DNA from 4 places in the Paenibacillus sp. Z6-24 genome. Region 1 is predicted to be linked to each of the others. Evidence: a T-box and tRNA genes for the amino acid it is inferred to sense, from the RefSeq annotation. Region 1 holds a T-box; the other regions hold tRNA genes.
What was found. The T-box of region 1 lies ahead of argS (arginine--tRNA ligase). A T-box ahead of a tRNA ligase gene usually reads a tRNA of that ligase, here a tRNA-Arg.
Positions count from the first base shown of each region.

Region 2: it encodes a tRNA-Arg, which carries the amino acid that the T-box ahead of argS (arginine--tRNA ligase) is inferred to sense. The anticodon was not compared.
Region 3: it encodes a tRNA-Arg, which carries the amino acid that the T-box ahead of argS (arginine--tRNA ligase) is inferred to sense. The anticodon was not compared.
Region 4: it encodes a tRNA-Arg, which carries the amino acid that the T-box ahead of argS (arginine--tRNA ligase) is inferred to sense. The anticodon was not compared.

Region 1 is NZ_CP096398.1:3,095,739-3,101,529, reverse strand. Features, by position in the region: gene M1D61_RS13355 (hypothetical protein) at 529-1,512, shown strand; T-box leader at 2,301-2,578, shown strand; gene argS (arginine--tRNA ligase) at 2,643-4,424, shown strand; gene M1D61_RS13345 (S-layer homology domain-containing protein) at 4,550-5,464, shown strand; gene M1D61_RS13340 (AI-2E family transporter) at 5,788-5,791, opposite strand, start outside.
Region 2 is NZ_CP096398.1:1,152,963-1,158,753, reverse strand. Features, by position in the region: gene M1D61_RS05190 (AraC family transcriptional regulator) at 1-614, shown strand, start outside; gene M1D61_RS05185 (hypothetical protein) at 700-1,161, opposite strand; gene psiE (phosphate-starvation-inducible protein PsiE) at 1,234-1,650, opposite strand; tRNA gene M1D61_RS05175 (tRNA-Arg) at 1,896-1,969, opposite strand; gene M1D61_RS05170 (DUF342 domain-containing protein) at 2,293-4,167, shown strand; gene M1D61_RS05165 (MbtH family protein) at 4,439-4,654, opposite strand; gene M1D61_RS05160 (amino acid adenylation domain-containing protein) at 4,651-5,791, opposite strand, start outside.
Region 3 is NZ_CP096398.1:4,908,817-4,914,607, forward strand. Features, by position in the region: gene M1D61_RS21200 (phosphoglycerate kinase) at 1-611, opposite strand, end outside; gene gap (type I glyceraldehyde-3-phosphate dehydrogenase) at 879-1,883, opposite strand; gene M1D61_RS21210 (sugar-binding transcriptional regulator) at 2,054-3,082, opposite strand; tRNA gene M1D61_RS21215 (tRNA-Arg) at 3,329-3,403, shown strand; gene clpP (ATP-dependent Clp endopeptidase proteolytic subunit ClpP) at 3,776-4,372, shown strand; gene M1D61_RS21225 (PdaC/SigV domain-containing protein) at 4,569-5,738, opposite strand.
Region 4 is NZ_CP096398.1:1,159,404-1,165,194, reverse strand. Features, by position in the region: gene clpP (ATP-dependent Clp endopeptidase proteolytic subunit ClpP) at 1-221, opposite strand, end outside; gene tig (trigger factor) at 634-1,944, opposite strand; gene M1D61_RS05210 (hypothetical protein) at 2,097-3,059, opposite strand; tRNA gene M1D61_RS05205 (tRNA-Arg) at 3,335-3,408, shown strand; gene M1D61_RS05200 (Gfo/Idh/MocA family protein) at 3,520-4,524, opposite strand; gene M1D61_RS05195 (Gfo/Idh/MocA family protein) at 4,674-5,791, opposite strand, start outside.

The sequences.
Region 1 (5,791 bases):
AATGTGCGTTTCTTGAGGGACAGCACATGAGCGTGGCAGTACATTGTATGTGTACACAATGTATGCAAAGCGCATCTGTCAGGAACGATAATAAGCCATGTATACAGAATATATCTTGGGCTAAGGCGACAGACATTACGTTGGTGATCCCAAATGAGCCATTTAACATCAAATTCAATAATGAGCACCATCCTCAAGACACGGCAAATCGTTTGCTGTGTCTTATTTTGTTCTGGAAAATCATAGCTGTAATCAGTTAAACAATGGATTAGCTTGTAGTATCAGCAACAAGGGTGTATTGTAAATAAATGGGTGCTCTTGTTTCTACACCTTGTATCATTAAAAACTGGGTCTGCTCATGAAGTAGTGATGATTCACATGGCAATCCTTGAAAAAGGAGTTGAAGAATTTATCGCTGACAATGAGGGTCAAAGCTTCGATTGTTCACTGTACATAGTATGATGCTTTATTAGACTGATTTTACAAAGCATGGAGAAAATAACTCGAAAATATTGGAGGTTTAAGCTAATGATGTTCATTTCTGAAAAAAAGAAAAGATGGATGGGCTTGGTACTGGTAGTAGGTATGACCATGGCATCAGTCAGTACGGTTTCAGTCACGTTTCCCAGTAGGGCTCTGGCACAACATAACCACGCAGGCATGCTCGAAACCTATTACAATCCTTCACATACCCTTGCTCAAAATGTAAATGAAACTTTGGAAATAAGCAGTGATTCGACTTCGTCCAATATGGTAAGTGTTCGTGTAACCGACCAACCTTTTTACATCGATAACACAGGACTTCGAATCGATCCGTACAACCGGACAACGCCCTATTATCAGATCAGTCGCGAATGGAAACTCAAAAATGAAACATGTATACAAAAAGAGCTGCTCATTGAAGGGAAAAAAGTAGTCATTGCTTTTGCTGATGCTGTCAGCTCTTATCAAAACGATCCTGTTATTGAGAAAATGGTTCGTAAACAAATTGAATATGAACTCGGTTCGCAGGCTCAATGGAAAAATCAGGATCATAAAGCTTTTATCAATGAACTAATAAATAAAGGCATGATCGTTATAGAGTCCGTAAAGAAACCGCAGGAGTTTACCTATACCTCCTGGGTAAGAGGAAAAGGTGAAATGCTCGGGAGAAAGCCGATTACCGAATATGATAAAAAGGAAAAGATACAATCTATTTTCAATCAAAAAGTGTATTTGAATAACAGCTCCAATGGTGGACAGGAAAAGCAGTTAGGCAGCAGTTTTAAAATGAGCGAAGGACAAATATTGGCAATAGATATCAATCAGACTTCCGACAAGATGCCAACAGTAAATTGGAGTATAAAAGATGTGACGACAGGTAAAATTATTGATCGATTTGTAAATGCAGAAAGTGGATACCGCTATATCTATACGCCTTCGGCTGAATCATCCAATCATGTATTCAAAGTTACGATGAGTGGCGAAATCAGCGACTGGGCTGAAGCAGAAATATTTACCTATGCACGGTAATATCAAAAAAATCTTATTGTACATCCAAACTGCAATCTTTATCCTTGATGGTTATGTGCTTTTTTTATTATTGGGGGATTGCCACATTACCTGGCTTCGCGAGACGTATTATCTTCCTTTAATGGTAGTCAATATTGTCTTGTTTTTAATCATAATTCAAAAAGCAGAATCAAAAAAACGGTTCAGATTAATGCTATTCACTATCATCAGCGTGCTGCTGCTTCTTCAATGTGCAGCAACTGCACTTTTCCATCCCTATCAATTCATATACTTATATTCTCCCTCGCATATAAATGGTCTTATTATAGAAAGTCGGAAGGATCTTTTGGAGGCTAGAATATCAAATTATAAAGTTTTTAAGCAAGAATATGGATTTTTGATGATGCGATTGTCGAACCATATGATTACGATTACTGTTCCGGAGGATACTATTGCAACGGATGAGGAAATATTTAATTATATGGAGCCTGAATGGTTGGATGAGAATCGAGTCAAAATCCATACTATGAATGGACCGTATACTTTTCGGCTAAATTGAATACTTAATGCAAATCATTAATGCCTGTGCAGTACAAATGAGCATATCTGTTTAACAATTCCGTTTAACAATTTACTATTGCATCATTAGCTTCAGATCAGTCAGCGGTCATTTTACAAAAATAAGAGTGCCGGTCTAGTCGCTTTCAACACCGATATTCAAAAAAAGGTTGCCTGGTCGCAGGTTGCTCGATATAATACTGCTAACTTGCAGATTAGCATACCAAACAGAACATTATCCAAAATTACATAAGAAGTCTATGAGCAGGAGAGTACGCAAAGTGACTATTCTTTTAGCGAGCCGGGAGGGTGAGAGCCGGCAGAATGTCTTTGCGGAAGCGCACCTGTGAGATGATTCGCCCAAAGCAGCAGTGCTTGATATTGTACCTGCTGTGCATAAGCGTATCCGGCCTGACACCGTTATCGTATTCAAGTGACAATTTGCCATCTTTTAAAAAATGATCCACAGATCGGCGATTGTACCAAGAGTGGTACCGCGGGAACTGTAATCGATGCTCTCGTCTCTTAAGCTTTGGCTTAAGAGACGGGAGTTTTTTGATATGTACACCAATTATCCAGGGGAGTGGAAAAGAATGAGTACAGTCAGTCTATTTGTAAATGAAGCGATAGCCATGCTGCAAAAGGTAACCGAAATGGAAGTGGAAGAACTGACCAAGCTGCTGGAGACTCCTCCATCGGTAGAGATGGGCGATCTGGCCTTCCCGTGCTTTGTACTGGCCAAGTCATGGCGACGTGCGCCCCAGCAGATTGCTGCCGAGCTGTGCAGCCGCATCCGCGAGCAGCCGGCCTATGCCCATATTCATGTCACTGCCGCAGGAGCCTACGTCAATATGCATTGGGATCGGACGATATCCAGTACCGCGCTGCTGGAGCGGATTGCGGATCAGCAGCATTACCAGCTCCAGGTGGGCGGAGGACAGCGTATCATTATTGACATGTCTTCTCCGAATATCGCCAAGCCGTTTGGCGTAGGTCATCTGCGTTCTACAGTAATCGGTGCGGCGCTGTACCGGATGTATCGTGCCGCCGGATACGAGGCGCTGCGGGTCAATCATATCGGAGACTGGGGTACCCAGTTCGGCAAACAGATCACGGCGCATCTGCGCTGGAGCGATCCGGTACAAATGGAGCAGAATCCGATCGGTGAAGCGCTGCGGGTCTATATTAAGTTTCATGATGAAGCTGCAGAGCATCCTGAGCTGGAGGATGAAGCGCGTGACTGGTTCCGCAAGCTGGAGAGCGGAGATCCGCAGGCGCTGGAGCTGTGGCGGTACTTTGTGGATGTGAGCATGGCTTCACTTGACCGGATGTATGAGCGGCTTGGTGTGGAGTTTGATGCGGTATTGGGCGAGAGCTTTTATAATGATAAAATGCCTGCTGTAGTGGATCGTCTGCGTGAGCTGGATCTGCTCGAAGAAAGTGATGGCGCGCTGGTGGTTCGTCTGGATGAACAGGATATGCCTCCCTGTCTGATTATCAAATCCGACGGTACAACCATCTACCCGACCCGTGATCTGGCGACAGCCATTTATCGCAAAGAAATGATGCATGGTGACCGACTCGTCTACGTAGTCGGCGGAGAGCAGGCGCTGCATTTCCGTCAGGTATTCGCTGTGCTGCGTAAAATGGGTTACAACTGGGCGGAAGACTGCATCCATGTTCCTTTTGGATTAATGAAAGTAAACGGTAAAAAAATGTCCACCCGCAAAGGGAAAGTTGTTTTTCTGGAAGAGGTGTTGGATGAGGCGGTACAGCAGGCAGCACGCATTATCGAAGAGAAAAATCCGAGTCTTCCAGACAAGCAAGAAGTCGCCCGCCAGGTCGGCGTAGGCGCGATCATTTTCAATGATCTGAAGAACAACCGTCAAAATGGGATTGATTTCTCGCTGGAAGAAGCGGTCAGCTTTGAGGGAGAGACCGGGCCTTATGTACAGTATGCGTACGCACGGATTCAGAGTATTCTGCGGCGCGTAGAACAGAACAATGAATCTGCAGAACAGCCGACTGGCGAAGAGGTGGCACAACAGTCAGCCAGTGAAGCAGTGGAGCCATCGGATTCCAGCGCAGCCGTGGAAGAGCCATCGGGCTGGACGGACACGGCCTGGGAGCTGCTCTGTCATCTGGCAGGGTATGACAGCGAACTGGAACGGGCAGTGCGTCTGCACGAACCGTCAATTATGGCGAGGTATGCGCTTCAGACAGCCCGATTGTTCAACCAGTTCTACAGCCATAATCGTATTCTGGATTGCCCTCCTGCCTGGCGTGAGCAGCGCCTGCAGCTGAGCCGTCAGACCGGTGAATACCTGGCACGATTGATGGAACTGCTCGGCATGCAAGCGCCGCAGCAAATGTGAGACTTCCAGCGATACGCAACCATTTGGCGTTTCCTTGCGTCTGTGATAGTGAAGGTTCGACGGAAAACGCGCGTTTCCGATATGAATACAACTAACCTGATTATCTATAAGGTGGAGGGAATATAATGTGGAATTCGAAAAATAAAGCAGCAGCGCTGCTGGTATTATCCTGTGCACTTGCAGGCAGCGGAGTTGCGGTAGCCGCCGCCTTCTCTGATGTGCAAGGTTCCAATAACCAGTCGATCGTCAATTCTTTACAGGAAAAAGGAATTATTAATGGTGTGACAGCTACCCAGTTCAAACCGAATCAGCAGCTGACCCAGCCGCAGGCAATACAGATGCTCGTCAATGCCTTTGATATGAAAGGGCCGGAGACAACAGCCGGTAAAGCATGGTACACCCAGGCTGTAGCAGCTGCCCGTGCCAATGATCTGTCCGTTCCGGCCAGCATCAAAGCTTCCGAGTCGGTGACCCGTGAGCAGTTCGCGATCTGGCTGCACCAGGCCATCAATACGACCGGACAATATCCGACAACCAAAATGTTTGTAATATTTGAGGATCAGGACAGCATCAGCAAAGAAGCATCCAATGCGATTCAGGATCTGGTCAATATGAATGTAATCCCACGCAGCTCGGTAGGTCAGGCCTTCAAACCCCAAGCGGATATTACGCGTATGGATGCTGCAGTATGGGTACACAGCGCAGTGGAGATGGTCGAGCGTCACAACCAGCCGCAGTCCGGCGACGATACAACCACTCCACCAGCACAACCAGCGGAAGGTGAGCAAATGGGCTATAACCCTGAAATGGGCGTTACCAGTACTGCAGACGGCAAGCAGAAGGTGACCCTTCACGTAGAACTGCCGAATCCCGGTTACAATCTGAAGATTGATAACGTCAAGCTGACAGACGATAAGCGAGCGATTATCAGCTATTCTCTGCAGCAGCCGGAACCGGGCATGATGTATCCGCAGGTTATTACCGCAGGTACGGCAACGACAATTATCCCGGCAGGTTATACTCCTGAACTGGCGAAATAAAACAATTGCACGTGTGCGGCAGGCACTAACTTAATCTTATGGAGTTGTATTTTGCTAGCGCCAGGAATCGGAAGTTGGGATTCAAGCCAAAATACAAACATCAGCATAACAAGCTGTATGCGAGCATGACGATTTTAAAGCAAAAAAACCTTGAGGAGCCTGATCGCTCTTCAAGGTTTTTTTGCTTACGGGCAGACTTTGGGAGGGATAATTCATATTCGCATAGGAACGACAGTGATATGGATTTTAGCATATGACTGCTGTTCATATGCATATCAGAATGTAAAGGTAGTCACATGGTTATCCTTTATGAAGTCTGCCAGTTAT
Region 2 (5,791 bases), 1.9 Mb from region 1:
ATTTTAATGACCGGTTTGTAGAGCAGCATTTTGGGGAACATGAACAGTGGCTGCTGCAGCCTTTTCAGCGTGATTATCCAGTCTTCCATGCCGCTGTTCGTGATCAGGCGCTGATCCAGCCGGTCATTCAGCAGCTCGTACGCGAACTGACCATGCAGGCGGAAGGATACGAGCTGCTGATCCATCATCTGGTGATGGAACTGCTCATTCACTGCGCCCGCAGCCCATTCACAATTGCAGCTGAACCCATAACCAGCCGCACCGCCGTGCAGCAGCAGATGTCGGATATTGCCCAGTACATCAAGCAGAATCATCAGCAACCGCTGTCCCTACAGGGTATTGCGAATCAATTTCATCTGAGTCCCTCGCATCTGAGCCGGATATTCAAACGGACGACCGGATTTCATCTGACCGAATATATGAATACGGTACGCATCCAGACGGCCCAGCAGCTGCTGAGAGAATCGGATCTCAAAATTATCGATATTGCGGAAACGTCAGGGTTTGGCAACTTCTCCCACTTTGGAAAAATCTTCAAGCAGATGTGCCAGGTCAGTCCCCGGGAATACCGTGCAGCTGCACGTAAAGAGAGCCGCCTGTCGGCACATCAGTAAAGATGGCTAAACCCGGCGATTGTGATGCTAAGCGCCGTTAAGTCACGTTTACGATACCAAACGCTGGTTGATTGGCATCGTTAGCCTAGAGCTGCGGAGGGGCCGATGATGTCAGAAGTGCACGCAGCAGCAGTGAGGCGGTGCCGTCTTCATGCTCCAGCAGCACCCAGTTAACTGCAATGGTGTCCTTGAGCTGCTGCGCCTGCTCCAATGTGAGTTGCAGACCGTCCAGCCGTCCTTCTTCCCCCTCGGTATAATCACGTCCCGCCTTCATATCCAGCGCGTACTTGAGCCAATTTTTCATGCCCGGTACGGTAGTAAAGGTCATACGGTATCCGTTACGTACTGCCTGCACCAGATGTTCACCATGCTCGGCGGCATAATCCATCCACTCGGCAAAATCAATATCACTGCTGCTGGCTGCCCGCAGTGTGGCATCTTCCTGCTGATCCAGTGACTGGATCAGCACTTCTTCGGCTATTCCATCCGAACGCAGACGCTCAATAAGAATGGCACTGCGCTGAGAGATTCTTACCTGTTCTGTCATCTGTTTGTCCTCCATTGCTTCATTATTAATTGTACCACTATCGTATCATATTTCTGACGGCATATGCCTCTGTCAGTTGTCACGGCGAATTGGACGGGTATTGGCGAGCAGCAGCGCACCAAGCAGTGCCAGAATCGCCAGCGACCACAGCAGTGTGTTCATCGCATCCTCATAATCGACAATGATGAGACGGATAATAGCAGTGATGCCAATATAGATGAAGTAACGCAGCGGGAAATGAAATCCGCTTTTGAAATATTTGACGATCAGCGCGATAAACTCAAAGTACAAAAAGAACACAAGCAGCTTGTCCATAAACTCATACGCGTTCATCCCTGAATTGCCGCTTATAAAGATAAAGCTGAAAATGTACCAGGTTTCTTTTAACAGGAAAAAGCATAATGTAAAAGCGATCAATCCGAGTGTAATATTCAGTACAGCCTGCAGAATAGTCGGAACTTGCTGTACATGCCGCATCCAATTCTTCATATCTGGATCCTCCTGTCTGTGATGTTATTTTATGGTATAGACTGTTTACATCCAGGAACGCTGCCAATCGGTAAGAGATGAATTGAGTATACAATTTGCCCTGATCAGCTGCAATAAATGGATGATATGCGAATTTCAATATTTGATTGTTGGTCTGTATTTCCTTAAATAGAAAAAGCCAACTCCTGTATACAAATACACGAAAAAAGCTCTCTTCATTCCAATGAATGAAGAGAGCTTTTTTACGTCCCAGGAGGGATTCGAACCCCCGACCGACGGCTTAGAAGGCCGTTGCTCTATCCAGCTGAGCTACTAGGACAAATGGTATGTAGAATTAAGCGACAAATGATATTATACCGTAATTTATAATTTTTTCAAATATATTTTTTAATCGTCATTCGCCAGCCCTTTCTATCTGGTATATACTGGCTAAACAGGTTGATATTCAATAGTGGAAACATATATTTAAAATTTTGCTGAAAATCTTAGTCCTTATTATCCGAAAATAAGTTTTAATTGGGAAAATGTGTATTATAATATAACTAGAACTATTTAACTACTACGTAAACGTTATGATTTCCCCATATATTGCAATCGTTATCATATCGGCTGATATGCAATTGAACTGAAATGGAGGTATCCATGATGTCTAACTCCCTATCCGGTCAGGAATCAGGGCATCCCATGCAGAATTCATCAAATGAACCTACCGACTCCATTGCTTCCATTACATGGGACGAAGATATTCCAGACAGCGGCAAGCACGGATGGGTCAAGATCAAAGATAATCGGATTCATGTATTCCCCCCGCGTCAGGGTGGACGTCCTGCTTCGATCCGCGGGATCGCTCCGGTCACACTTATCGTAAACAAAAATATTATCGCCGGCACCGCTCCGATCGGTGAGGAAGATATCGTCACTTGGGAACTGCAGCATGATCCGCTGTTCGAGATCAAAGTCGCTCCGAATAAAATGGAAGCCTACCTGATCCTGCATGACCGGGTCCGGTATGAATGGAATCTCGTGGATACTCCGGCAGCTGCCCAAGTTACGGCCCAGGCTGTACCCAATCATGAACGCGTGACCGAGACGCTGGAGTTCACCCATATTATGGATGCACTGGAGAGCCGCCATATCATCAAAAATATCGATAAAGCAGCCATTTTGCAGGAATTGGAATTTCCTTCTGGCAAACCGATCGTTGTCGCACGCGGACAGGAATCCATACCGGGAACCGATGCCCGGTTGGAACTATTTTTCCCGGAGCAGATCGAATCTGTCTTCCACGAAGCCGGCGGCATCATTGATCATCGCAGCTATCGCCGTATTCCTTCGGTACATGAAGGCGAAGTCATTGCCACCAAACACGCCCCGGTCACCGGAATGCCCGGTTATGATGTGTTCGGTAATGAACTGCCTCCACGGCCTGCACAGGATCTGGAAATCACTCCTGGCGAATTTACCGAAATGAATGCAGCGGGCGAGATTATTGCTCTGCGTCCGGGTCGTCCACGAATGACGGGTCGCGGTAACCGCCGGCAGGTGGACATTTCCATTGCCTTTGTCGTAAGCGGCGATGTGGATCTGCGTACCGGTAATATCGTATTTGCCGGAGACGTGATTGTCCATGGCAATGTGACCGACCACATGATTATCGAATCGCTGGGCAATGTATATATTCACGGCAATGTATACAATTCCACGATTACAGCAACCGGCAGTATTTCCATTCAGGGTACGGTGATTGGTGGACGGGTTTATTCGGGCTATTTTGGCGTCATGTTCAACCGGATGTATGCCACGTCGAAGCAGCTGAGTCACGAAATGCGCCAGCTCGGTATGGCTGCCCAGGTGCTCGCCGACGAACTGCGTACACGTAATCAACCAGTGCGATACAGTCAGATGGTCATGCTGCTGATCGAACGCAAATTCCGGAATATTCCTGAATTTGGGCGCGAACTGCTACAGGTTTTTTCCAGCATTCAATATATTCAGACCAAGGATACCGAGCAGCTCAAGCTGATGCTCGCCGATCTGATGAGCTCTGCCAGCATTCTGAAAAAGGTGGATGAGCAGACGGTCCTGAGCATGCGCGGGTATCTGGATCGGCTGTATGCCAGTGTATCCAGCATGCAGGAGATTCAGGTCAATATCGAGTTGTCCCGCTGCCAGTCCAGTGAAATCAAATCCAACGGTGATATTCTGATTACCCGTGAAGGGGTGTTGCAGAGCAATCTTTACTCCGCGGGCAGCATTGCCTTTATGAAAGATCAGTCGGTATGCCGCGGCTCTCGGCTGGAGGCCGAAGAACGCATTATTGCCGGTACGGTCGGCAGCGATGCCAATGCCCGCTGTGTGCTTCAGGCCAAGCAGCATGTATATGTGAAGCGGCTCTATAACGGCTATATTATCGTGGATCAGCATCGCTGGAATGTGATCGATATGATGCATGATCAGCTGTTCGATGCGGAATATATGCAGCTCCATGCTCCGATTCATTCCACCACCACAGTGTAGGGAATGGTTGGACGAAGATCGTATAATTGTGCAAACAGGTAAATAGATAAGTACGACAACACCAAAAAAGGCTGATGCCAGGTCAGAGGAAATGACCGGGATCAGCCTTTTTGCTGTTATTTGGTATAGGTTATCTGTCAGCAGAAATCGGCAGCTTGAGTAGACTGCTGTCTGAAAGAGAAGCTCGTTGCTTAAGCGAAAACTGCCTGAATCAGAAGCTCATCGCTTGGTCGTTTGAGCGAACTGCTGTCTAATTCAGAATCTGCTCTTTTTAGCGAACGGCTGCCTGCTGCTGACGAATACTTTGCGGTCTCAGATCCTGCCAGTGGGCAGCAATGTAAGTCATGCACGTCTGGCGATCTGATGATGACAGGGCGACAGACCAGCCTGCCGGAATGTTCATCGCTGCCGGCCAGAGTGAATGCTGGCCCTCTTCATTGATCAGAACGATATACTGCCCGTCCGTCTGCTCAAATGGATTATTCATTGTTCATCCCTCCTGCTGTTCATCTCTATCATTCGTTGATGGGACTGCTCCAGATGTCCGGACAGCACGCTGCTGATGATTTCCAGCGGTCCGGGCTGACACAGGTCCTTGTGGCGGCAGGCAATATCATGCCGCTCCAGACCGGATGCCACATAAGGCTCCCACATCTCCGGCTCAATCGGGTCAAACCAGTCCGGAATAATCGTCGACCGGAAAAACAGCATTCTGCCGTCAAAGGATTCCGGTACATAATGACTGAGCAGCCGGACCGAGTTCTCGTAGGTGGTACGCAGCTTCATAATCGTCTCTTCATCCAAACTGGCCAGTGCGCTCGTATCACTGCGCAGAATCTCCATTGCCCGCGCCATATCCAGCGGACCATCACCGATGCTATCCGGGTCATATCCGCCCAGGGCCAGCAGTGCAGTCAGCGCTTCTTCTTCCTCCTGCTCTTCACGGATCGGCAGATAATGGCTCGGGTATGCATCCAGCACAGCCAGCAGGGCGACCTGCTGTCCTTCGCGCTGCAGCTGCACCGCCATCGCCTGAGCGACATTGCCACCGAGTGACCAGCCCAGCAAATGATAAGGGCCTTCCGGTTGAACCGTACGAATATGAGCCACATAATCGGCGGTCATCTCTTCCAGGGAGGCAGGCAGGCCTTCTGCCTCACCGATCCCGCGGGCCTGCAGTCCGTAAATCGGCCGCTCTGTCTCCAGATGCTTCATGAGTCCGGCATAACACCAGCTCAGACCGCCAGCCGGGTGAATACAGAATAACGGTGCCTTGCTTCCATTGGGACGCAGCGGCAGCAGTACCTGCAGTGCATTGCTGCCTGTATCTCCATCAAGCCGGGCTGCCAGTTCGGCAACACTTGGAGCTTCGAACAGAATGCCGATTCCGGGTTCATAGCCCATCGCTTCCCTGATCCGGCTCATCAGCCGAACTGCCAGCAGCGAATGACCACCCAGTTCGAAGAAGCTGTCTTCAATCCCGACACGCTCCAGTCCAAGTACCTCGGCAAATAAATCACAGAGCATCTCTTCCTGCGGATTGCGCGGTGCCTGACTGCCTGCAGCGGCAGATCGATCCGGCGCCGGCAGCGCTTTGCGATCCAGCTTGCCATTTGGCGTGAGC
Region 3 (5,791 bases), 1.8 Mb from region 1:
ACATCGATTTTGTCTTTAACTTTGGAACCGCCGATAATCGCTGTGAAAGGACGCTCCGGATTGTTCAGGGCTTTGCCCAGTACATCCAGTTCTTTCTCCATCAGCAGACCGGATACAGCCGGCAGGTGGTGAGCGATACCTTCTGTGGAAGCATGAGCACGGTGAGCCGCGCCGAATGCATCATTTACGAACAGGTCAGCCAGTTCAGCAAATGATTTGGCCAGTTCAGCATCGTTTTTCTCTTCGCCTGGGTAGAAACGTACGTTTTCAAGTACCAGTACGTCGCCTTCCTTCATGTCAGCGATTTTAGCTTTTACCGCATCGCCGATTGCTTCGTCAGCTTTGGCTACCGGTTTGCCCAGCAGTTCGGACAGACGCTCAGCCGGAGCTGTCAGACGCATGGATTCAACCACTTCGCCTTTTGGACGGCCAAGGTGGCTCGCCAGCAGGATTTTAGCGCCTTTTTCGATCAGGTAGTTGATCGTTGGCAGTGTCTCGCGGATACGCTTGTCATCCGTAATTTTGCCATCTTCCATTGGTACGTTGAAATCGACACGTACAAATACCACTTTGCCAGCTACTTCTACATCACGTACACTTTTTTTGTTCATTCGTCGTTCCTCCATGTCCGTATTTTGAACAGATTGCCGGGGTCTGCACAGCGGTCGGAATAACCGATTGACATGATTTTCCCGGGATCATCCCGATCGTCTTCGTTAGCTGCTGCAGCCCTATGCAATCTATCAATAGTAAAATCAGGAACAGCTTATCGCCAACATCCATCGTAATCCACCAGATGTTGACTTAGAAAAAGCGGAAACAAATGAGATCTGTTTCCGCTTTATGGAATTAATATTTATTCCAGCTGCTGTTTCGTATTAGGCTTTGTTTGCAAAGTACTCCAAAGTACGAACCAGTTGAGCTGTGTAGGACATTTCGTTGTCGTACCAAGCTACAGTTTTAACCAGCTGCTTGTCGCCAACTGTCAGAACGCGAGTTTGAGTCGCATCGAACAGGGAACCGAAAGTCATACCTTTGATGTCGGAAGATACGATTTCATCTTCAGTGTAGCCATAAGTTTCCGGATCGGAAGCTTCTTTCATAGCTGCGTTGATTTCTTCAACAGTTACGGATTTCTCCAGAACTGTTACCAGCTCAGTCAGGGAACCAGTAGCTACAGGCACACGTTGTGCTCCGCCATCCAGTTTACCTTTCAGTTCTGGGATAACCAGACCGATTGCTTTAGCAGCACCGGTAGTGTTAGGAATGATGTTTTCAGCCGCTGCACGAGCACGACGGAAGTCACCTTTGGAGTGTGGAGCATCCAGAGTGTTCTGGTCGCCAGTGTAAGCGTGGATTGTAGTCATCAGACCTTCAACAACGCCGAATTTGTCTTGCAGCGTTTTTGCCATAGGTGCCAGGCAGTTTGTTGTGCAAGATGCGCCGGAGATAACTGTTTCAGTACCATCCAGGATTTCGTGGTTTACGTTGTAAACGATTGTTTTCATGTCGCCAGTTGCCGGAGCGGAGATAACAACGCGCTTAGCGCCTGCTTTCAGGTGAAGCTCAGCTTTTTCTTTGGTAGTGAAGAAGCCTGTGCACTCCAGTACGATGTCTACGCCAAGCTCGCCCCAAGGCAGTTCTTCAGGGTTGCGGTTAGCCAGAACTTTAACTTCTTTGCCGTTTACTTTGAAGAAACCATCATGTACTTCAACGTCTCCGTTGAATTTACCTTGAGTAGTGTCATATTTCAAAAGATGCGCCAGCATTTTAGCGTCAGTCAAATCGTTGATTGCTACTACTTCGATACCTGCTACATCTTGAATACGACGGAAAGCAAGACGTCCGATACGTCCAAAACCGTTAATACCAACTTTAACCATGAGTTAATTCCTCCTAGAGATAAGTTTATGATTTATTCAATCAAGACATGACCCTCTCGAGCCTGTCAAGACAACGATAATAAGATGAAGCTTGTCTGCCTGCTGCCGGATAAGGCAGTGCATGTCATGACACAGTCACAAGCATAGCACTGATTCGTATCAGGAAACCACTATAGCTCCTTAACGATCTCTCTGGCAGCGGCTTCGTCAATGACCAGAATATCTTCCTGGCCGAATTTAAGTACAGCATGGATAGATTTTGCTTTGCTGCGTCCGCCTGCTATTCCAATGACGACCTCGGCGTTGGCGATATCCTCCAGCTGAAGTCCGAGTGTCAGCATATGATGCACGGTCTGACCATCTTCATTGAAATAATGACCAAATGATTCGGCCACGGCTCCAGCGCTGCGGATCTCCTCTACCGTCTGTGAATCGAGTCTCCGTCGCCGCACCATTTCCATCGCATCACCGATGCCATGGATGATGATTCTCGCCCGCCGGATAAAATCGACAATCTCACGGACATTCTGATCCTGATACAGCAGCTCGTAAGCATCTCTGCGCAGCAGATCAGGCACATGCAGCAGCCGGTACTGCGCGCCTACACGCTTAGCCATAGTAGAAACGATGGAGTTAGCCTGGTACTCCATGTTCTCGCCCAGTCCGCCTCTTGCCGGTACGAACCAGGCATCCTTTAGAGGTGCCGGAAAGGTGGGGCTAAGCTGCTCTGCCACTTCGGCAAGCGTAAAGCCGCCGGTTACAGCCACAATATCATTTTCACGAATCACACTGAGCAGGGCTTTGGCGCCAGCTCGGCCAAGGTTCTGCTTGGTACTGGCTGATGTGTCACTGTCTCCAGGTACAATAACAACCTGTCTTAGTCCATACACATCACGGATGCGATCTTCCAATACGGACAATCCGAGCAACTCTTCCATAATCGGTTCAAGTTGCTCAAGCAGCTCTCTGCCTGCTTCACTGATTCTCATCCCTGTACTCTCGATCTCGAGTAATCCCAGAGTTTTGAGCAGGTCGGTCTCAGCTCGCAGTACCCGTTCTGTCATATTGAGGGAAGTAGCGAGCGATCTTCGCCCCACCAACCCCGTCAACATAACCTGATGTAGGATGGTGTATCTCTTTTTCAGTACCTCAGTAAGATCGGGCAGAAGCTGCTCTTGTATTTCAAGTAATTTTCGCATGCTTTCCACTCCTGCAACTTGTCTCGCTCAGTGTAATTGGAATTTTAATGAATCAGGCTAAGTATAATGGACTCAAAATGTCCCGGCATAACTTTTTAAGTCCCACGTCTATATTAACCAATTTTCGCTTTGGAAGCAAGTCTTTATGACAACTAATTATGGAAGGTCGGCTTAATAAATATTATGAAAGCGCTGCTTGCTTTTTAGGTTTATTTCATCTATACTAATTCTTGCTGTTGCTTATCTGCGCCCGTGGTCCAATGGATATGACGTAGGCCTCCGAAGCCTGAGATCCAAGTTCGATTCTTGGCGGGCGCGCCATTTAACTTCCTTTGCAGCAGACACTCAGAGTTCCATCGTAATCTATATATATTATCGTATGATTAATTACATAATTTTTCCGAGTAATAGAACGTATAACCAGCCTAGGCTGGTTATTTTTGTATCTGCATATTGTTTTGATGTGCAAGTGGGACATTTATTGTCCTGGATTGACAGCTAACAGCCCCCTTCATCATTAACCCATTTTTTAGCATTTCAGGCATTTTTACAGCTAATAGTTTGACCAATTTTGACTTTTGGTTTGAACTATCCTATAATGTGGTAAGAACAAATGAATTAATCATGTTGTTTGAAGTAATGATCCACTATATAATCACACTTATTATGATTGTAATCTAAGGAGGGTTTCTAGTGAGTTATATCCCAATGGTCGTTGAACAGAGCAGCCGTGGTGAACGTGCTTATGACATTTACTCCCGTCTGCTGAAAGACCGCATCATTTTCCTCGGTTCCGAAGTCAATGATATGGTAGCTAACGCAATTATTGCACAGATGCTGTTCCTGGAAGCTGAAGACCCGGAGAAAGACATCCACCTCTACATTAACAGCCCAGGCGGTTCCATTACTGCAGGCATGGCTATTTACGATACAATGCAATTTATCAAAGCCGATGTATCTACAATCTGTGTAGGTATGGCTGCAAGTATGGGTGCATTCCTGCTGAACGCCGGTGCCAAAGGCAAACGTTTTGCACTGCCAAACAGCGAAGTGATGATTCACCAGCCGCTGGGTGGTGCTCAAGGTCAGGCAACGGATATCGAGATCCGTGCACGTCGCATCCTCAAAATGCGCGACAAGCTGAACAAAATTCTGGCTGAACGTACAGGCCAGCCGCTGGAACGTATCGAAAAAGATACCGACCGTGACTATTTCATGACTGCAGCCGACGCTCAGGAATACGGGCTGATCGACAAAGTTATTGAAAAAACACCTCCACAAGGAATCTAAGCCGACTGAACGCCAGCATAGCAGCAAGCCTCCGGATATCCGTCCGGAGGCTTTTTTTTCTTAAGTAAAGCTCTGCCAGTTAAGGTATGACAAATAGATCTATCAACATGACAAAGAACCTGTTCCTTTTTTTGCGATGAGGAACAGGTTCTTTAAATTATATTTGCATGTCAGAGCTGGTCTGTCTGATGGACGATCAGGATTGGTAGGCAGACAACGGGTTAGTGCCTGATTTCAGCAGCTGACTAAATGTGAATTCCACTTCCGGATTACCTGCTGCACCTGGGGCGATATCATACTTTTGGAAGAAGATCGTGACACCGCTATCAGTCAGATAGTAGTTGTCCAGATATTTACTGGAGCTTTTGCTCAGATCGTTGAACTGCTCCAGGGAAAGTCCTTCGGTATTCGCATTTTTCTTGATATGAGCCTGGATCAGTTTTTTGATGTCCTGACTGTAATTCTTGTTGGACTTGAGCAGATCATCCAGTTTGATCGCTTTACCGTCTTTGAGCGAGAAGGTCATGCTGGTCAGTATGTTGTCTCCATGTGCTCCGCCAAGATATTGATAATCGGTCAGCAGGAAGCTGATTACGCCGTTGCGGTTGTAAGTGACTTTGTACCCGCCATCAATCTCATAAATCATATCCTTGTTAGTCGGCGCACCTGCTTCTTTGACCTGTTTTTCCATGGTGGTCAGGAATGTATCATAGTGAGCTTTGAGCGCTTTGTTGATTGCTGTCTGAGCCGCTTTGTTCTCCACTCCGGATACTACCGGGTAGACAATATTTACATTGGTATATTTATTCTGAATGGAAGAAACCAGCTTGGTTCCGGTCACTTCCACATCATTCATGCCTGCTGCAGTTACATTGACGGTGCGTGTGGCATTGTTCCACAGGGCACGATAGCCAAATGGCTCTGTAACAGCCTTGATCGCTACATAGGTGGTTCCTTTGATCACACTGGCATCATAGCTGTCACCCACTGCACTGCCATTCAGGCGTACAAATACGCCGTTTTGATCGTTCAGGTCATAGCTGACCTTGTTTTTGCCTTTGGTAATGGTTGCTGTATGTGCTTTGGAATCATAGGTAATCGTTGCACCTACCGTTTTTGCTATGTCTTTGAGCGGGAGCAGTGTGCTGCCCGATTTGCTCAGCATACCTTTGGCGGAGATGGCTTTGCCTTCTACCTGTACATTAATGACGGACTTGGCTGATGAGGAAGTGCTGGCTGCGTACGCAGATGATTGTGTGAACGGCAGCGTGGCTGCTGTTCCTGCAGCCGTAAGGCTCGTCGCCAATACGATCGCTGATAGTTTTTTGAGATAGGTTGTGTTTTTCATGTTCTGGTGCTTGTCCATAATTAATCTCTCCTTCAAATAGGTCGATTGCAACAAAGTTTAGTATACCGATA
Region 4 (5,791 bases), 1.9 Mb from region 1:
CCTGCTGTGACAGAACCACCGGGAGAATTGATATACAAATGGATATCTTTTTCCGGATCTTCTGCAGCGAGGAATAATAATTGTGCAATAACAAGATTGGCTACGTGGTCATCAATCGCCGTATTTAAAAATATGATACGGTCCTTGAGCAATCTTGAGTAAATATCATAAGATCTTTCGCCTCTACTGGTTTGTTCAACAACCATAGGTACCAGACTCATAGAACCAACCTCTTTCTTTTCAGGGAATATGACGACAGATATATATATTAGTACGAAAATACGAATACAGATTCTATTTTAACATGTACACTGCGTCATGTCATTTTTTCAAAGATGAATATTTGGAAAACATGCATCATATAATAATACCCTGCGTTTATGGTGCCAAACACTGATGGTAAGATATTTTGCTGAAGCAAAAATCACTTTTCTATTGGAAGCAGGGTCGCGTTTATGATGCCAAACGCTGAATGTAAGATATTTTGCTAAAGCAAAAATCACTTTTTTATTGGAAGCAGGGTCGCGTTTATGGTACCAAACGCTTTAGATAAGGAAAAATAAGGCACGTCATTAATACGTGCCTTATTTGAAATGGTTGCAAAAAATGCAACGCGGTTATGAAATTGTGGAATTATGCCTGTTCAGCTGCTGCTTCTACTTCTTTACTGCCATCTACCAGCAGTTCGATTGTTTTGCGCAGTTTGATTTCTTCGGACAGACTAGCCAGAGAACCATTCGCGGACAGGATGCTGCGAACTTCTTCAGCGCTGCGTTGGAACTGAGAAGCCATTTTCTTCAGTTCAGCTGTTACTTCGTCTTCGGAAACTTCAATGTTCTCTTCTTTGGCGATTTGCTCCAGAACAAGGTTGTTACGAACACGTTTTGCAGCTTCTTCTTTCATTTGCTCTTTGAGGTCGTCTGTTGTCTGGCCGGAGAAGCTGGAGTACATGTCCAGATTCATGCCCTGTTGACGAAGACGGTTATCGAAGTCGCGAACCATGTTATCGGTCTCGGCACTAACCATAGCATCCGGGATTTCAATTTCAGCGTTTTCAGCTGCTTTTTCTACAACTGCTGCTTCTTTGGCTGCTTTTACTTCGTTTTCCTTGCGGGAAGCGATTTGTCCTTTGAGATCTGCTTTGAATTCGTCCAGTGTATCGAATTCACTAACATCTTTCGCGAACTCATCATCCAGCTCAGGCAGGTTTTTGCGTTTGATTTCATGCAGTTTTACTTTGAACACAGCTTCTTTGCCAGCCAGTTCAGTTGCATGGTAGTTCTCAGGGAAAGTAACTGTTACATCTTTGAAGTCGCCAGTCGCCATACCCACTACCTGCTCTTCAAAGCCAGGGATGAAGGAGTTGGAACCCAGCTCCAGGGAGTAACGCTCTGCTTGTCCGCCTTCAAATGGAGTACCGTCTACAGATCCTTCGAAGTCGATGGATACCGTATCGCCATTCTCGGCAGCACCTTCTTCAACTACAGACAGTTCAGCATGACGCTGTTGCAGACGCTCCAGTTCGCTGTTGATGTCTTCGTCTGTTACTTCTACTTTGGATACCGGAACTTCCAGTCCTTTGTAGTCGCCCAGTTTTACTTCTGGTTTTACAGTAACTTTGGCTTTGAATTTGAATGGTTGGCCTTTTTCGAACTGCTCGATTTCGATTTCAGGACGGTCAACCGGGAAGATGTCAGTCTCATCGATTGCTTCGGAGTATGCTTCCGGCAGCAGGATGTCGATTGCATCATTGTACAGGCTCTCTACGCCAAAACGCGCTTCGAAGATGGACCGTGGTACTTTACCTTTACGGAAACCTGGTACACTTACAGTTTTGCCTACTTTATTAAAAGCTTTATCGATTGCTGCGCTTACACGTTCAGCAGATACTTCTACTTCAAGAACGCCAAGGTTCTTTTCTGTTTTTTCCCATTTTGCTGTCATTTCAAGAATTCCCCTCCAAAAAATATTAACATGAATTGATTATTGAAATTATATACATTTCACGTGCAGAATAACCACTATAGTATATACAACAATTCATGTTTTATCAAGTTTGTTTCTGCACTGTGTTTAGATGTTCGGCCCCTGCCTGTTCAGCGGGGCATCTGGCTGGATACAAACTGGTGAATCGCGCGGTAAGCCTGTTCATAACGGAAGCGGATGCTGTCCGTTACTCCGTACATGCTGCGCGTCTCTTCTTCATTGCTGCTGCCTTCAAGTGTCTCTGCTACGGTATGATGCAGCGCAGCCGCCCAGATATCAATCTCCGCATCATCACCGCGTGTGATCCAGATATAATTCTGCGTTCCATAGATGCTCATAATGAACTGGGTCCAGAGCTCCTGGGCAAAGTAAAACAGATTCGGTGCGCTGATCTCGGCCTTGTCGGATACGCGCTCCAGAATCTGGATGATGGTCAGCGGAAACTCTGTCGGGTCCAGCGGGACAGTCTCCACCTCGATATCCACCCGTTCATGCTGATGCATAAAGGACACCGTCCCACGATAACCGCGGCGGCGCAGCGTCTGCAAAATACGGAACTGGATCAGCGGATGAATCTGGTGATCGTCTCGCAGCCATTCGATCAGGCGCTGTTCGATATCCGGCTGTTCCAGATAGGACAGTTGTTCGAGCGCCAGCAGTGTGCGTTCCGATACCGGACGCTCCATCGCTGTCTTGAGCAGCTTTTCTTCATATAAACGGTCTTCGGATTGCCTCAGACGGATGCGCTCGCGCATAATCTGCTCATTATTGGCAGCAGAATCTTCATCCTCGCCGGACACCTGACCTTCGAAATGGCCATGTGAAGACTCCGGGAACGTCGTGCGCAGCCATCCGAGCAGCGACTCCCATTCTTCCAGCTGGCGCTGATCCTGCCCCTGGCACTGCAGCAAAAACTCCAGCAGGCCCATGGCTTCATGATAGCGCTCCGTTTCAAGCATATTGGTCAATTCAACCTGATAATAGTCGAGTGTCTTGGGAAACAGGACTACATTCCGATTGCTGTCTGTATGTGAATTCGTTGAATCAGTGATAACGGCACCTCCTACATTCATCACATGGTCTGTGACTTTATGATTATAGCACAGCTTGTGCATGGCTCAAAAACGCTGCTTCCTACTATAATGTATATAAACCATATCGGCCGATACGACCAGAGAGAAGCATAATTCTTATATAAACGATCCTTTAGTGGACAAGCACACCGAGGTTTATTTCTCTCCGGCATACTGAAGATACAGGCAGGCAAGCAGCCGCTCATTAATTTTGCTTGCCTTCCAGCTTGGTTCATGATATTATATTTTTGTTGCGCTTGAAATATTGAATATTTGTCCCAGTAGCTCAGCCGGATAGAGCAACGGCCTTCTAAGCCGTCGGTCGGGGGTTCGAATCCCTCCTGGGACGTACTAAAATGAAAAGAAGCCTTTCACCTGCCTATGGTGATTGGCTTCTTTTTTAGTTTACGGGTGCGTTCGATTGTTGAAGTCATTTTCGCCATGACAGATATCCCGTAATTTACATAATCTCTTCCTGACTGGAAGATGTCGTATTTTTCTCAAGCGGGTAATACATATCCCATTTGTCCCGGATGCGGGTCATGAGCTCCATCACATCGGTAGTCAGTCTCATCGTATGCTCTTCCTGCTCTCCGCGTACACACCGGTTCATGTATTCCACTTCATAAGCAAGTGCCTGACTGGACGATCCGGCCTTAATGGTCTCTGTCCGGCCATCGGTATAATGGACAATCGCCTGATCCGCACGAGAGAATTCTTTTACCTCAATATACCCCTTTTCACAACCAATCATGCCCGATCGGGGAATAGAAGCATTCAACGCGAGCGAGACAGCAGCCAGTTCACGTTGACTCGTTTTGAGAATAGTAGTGGACTGAGTATCCACGCCGGTCGGTGCCTTTTCCACACTCGTCAAAATCTGCTCCAGTTCACCTGCCAAAAAGCAGCGTACAAATGACAGGGCATATACTCCCATATCCAATAATGCACCTCCGGCTAACTCGGGATTGTAGAAACGGTTGCCGGGATCGTACTTCTTGGGACTGCCCATGGAGACATTGATCATTTTGATGGCACCGAGACGGCCGCTTTCCATAAATCTACGTAGCTCCTGATAGAGCGGCATATGATAAATGGTCATTGCTTCCGCAAGCACCAGCTTTTTCTCCTCTGCCAGTGTCCGGATCTCCTGCAGTTCCCTGCTGTTCACTGTAATCGCTTTCTCACAAAAAACATGCTTGTTGGCATGAAGACATTTCATCACGTAGCTGTGATGGTTGCTGTGAGGAGTAGCTATATATATGATATCGATTGCCGGTTCGAGCAGCATCTGTTCAAAATCGTCATAAGCATGTTGTGCACCGCATTCGGTCGCAAATTCTCTGGCCCGTTCCATATCACGTGAGCAGACGGCGAAGACATTGCCGTTTACCTGGCGAATCGCTGCCGCAAAATCATGTGCAATTTCTCCTGTGCCGACGACCGCCCAATTTAAACTGTTCATAGGCTTGCCTCCTTGTTGCTTCAGTCTTCCTTATTATTACCCGTTCCGACAGCTCTCTTACCAGCAAACGCAAAAAGACGATCGCTCACCCTCCCGGGCAAGCGTACCGTCTATGCAAATAGAGAAATAGATGATAAATAGGCTTTTCTCTAACGGGTTATCTGGTCTGCCGCTAACCGCGCCTTTGCCGCGGAGAGTATCTCTGACGGAATATGGATAAGGCTGTCTACCTGAACAGGAAGTCCGGTGCGGATCGACTGATTGGCAGCGATGCCTGTCAGAATGGAACGTGCTCCGTCGATATGGTTGGCAGCCCGGTGGAACGGATCTTCGGCAGGCTCGCCGAACAGATCGTTCAGCAGCTCCGGGTCGCCGCCGCCATGACCGCCTGCTTTCTCCTCTACCTCCACCTCGTAAGGCTCGGCGAACATGGGGAATACAGTGATCTGTTTGCCCTCCAGTGCCCCTTCGTCGGCTTTGTCTCCGCCGGCATTGACGTAGGATTTCTCGATCACCTGCATTTCGATCCGTCCGCGGGTGCCGTTGAAGGCAATCCGGTAGCCTTCCCATGGCATATACGCATTCAGGGAATAAGTGAGCATCGCTCTGTTCTTGTAGCGGACAATGACGCTCATCGTATCTTCAATGCTGATGCCGTCGCCAAACACACTCTGGTCGCGCTGGTAGCCGTCTTCATGCTCGGCATCCAGATACATTGCTTTGAGATTGGGATTGTCGTCCAACGTAAGCGCGAACGGATCGCCCTCTGCTGCCGGATTGCCGGTTGCCCGATTATAAAAGGAAGTAATGCCGCGCTGCTCTGCATTTTCCCGGCCATAAAACAGCAAATCGCCAAAAGCAAATACCGTCTCCGGCTGGGAGCCGATCCAGAAGTTGACCAGATCAAAATGGTGGGTCGACTTGTGTACGAGCAGTCCGCCGCTGTTACGCTTGTCCCGGTGCCATCGGCGGAAATAATCCGCGCCATGCTGGGTATTGAGCAGCCATTCAAAGTGCACGGAAGTGACTTCGCCGATCGCTCCGTCACGGATCAGTTCGCGCGCCCGGGTATGATGAGGCGCATACCGATAGTTGAAAGTCACTCGCACATTACGTCCGGTACGTGCAACAGCATCCATAATCTCCTGGCATTTATGCTCGTCAACGGTCATCGGCTTCTCGGTAATAACATCACAGCCCAGTTCCATCGCCCGGATGATATAACGGTGATGGGTACGATCCACACTGGTCACGATGACGATATTGG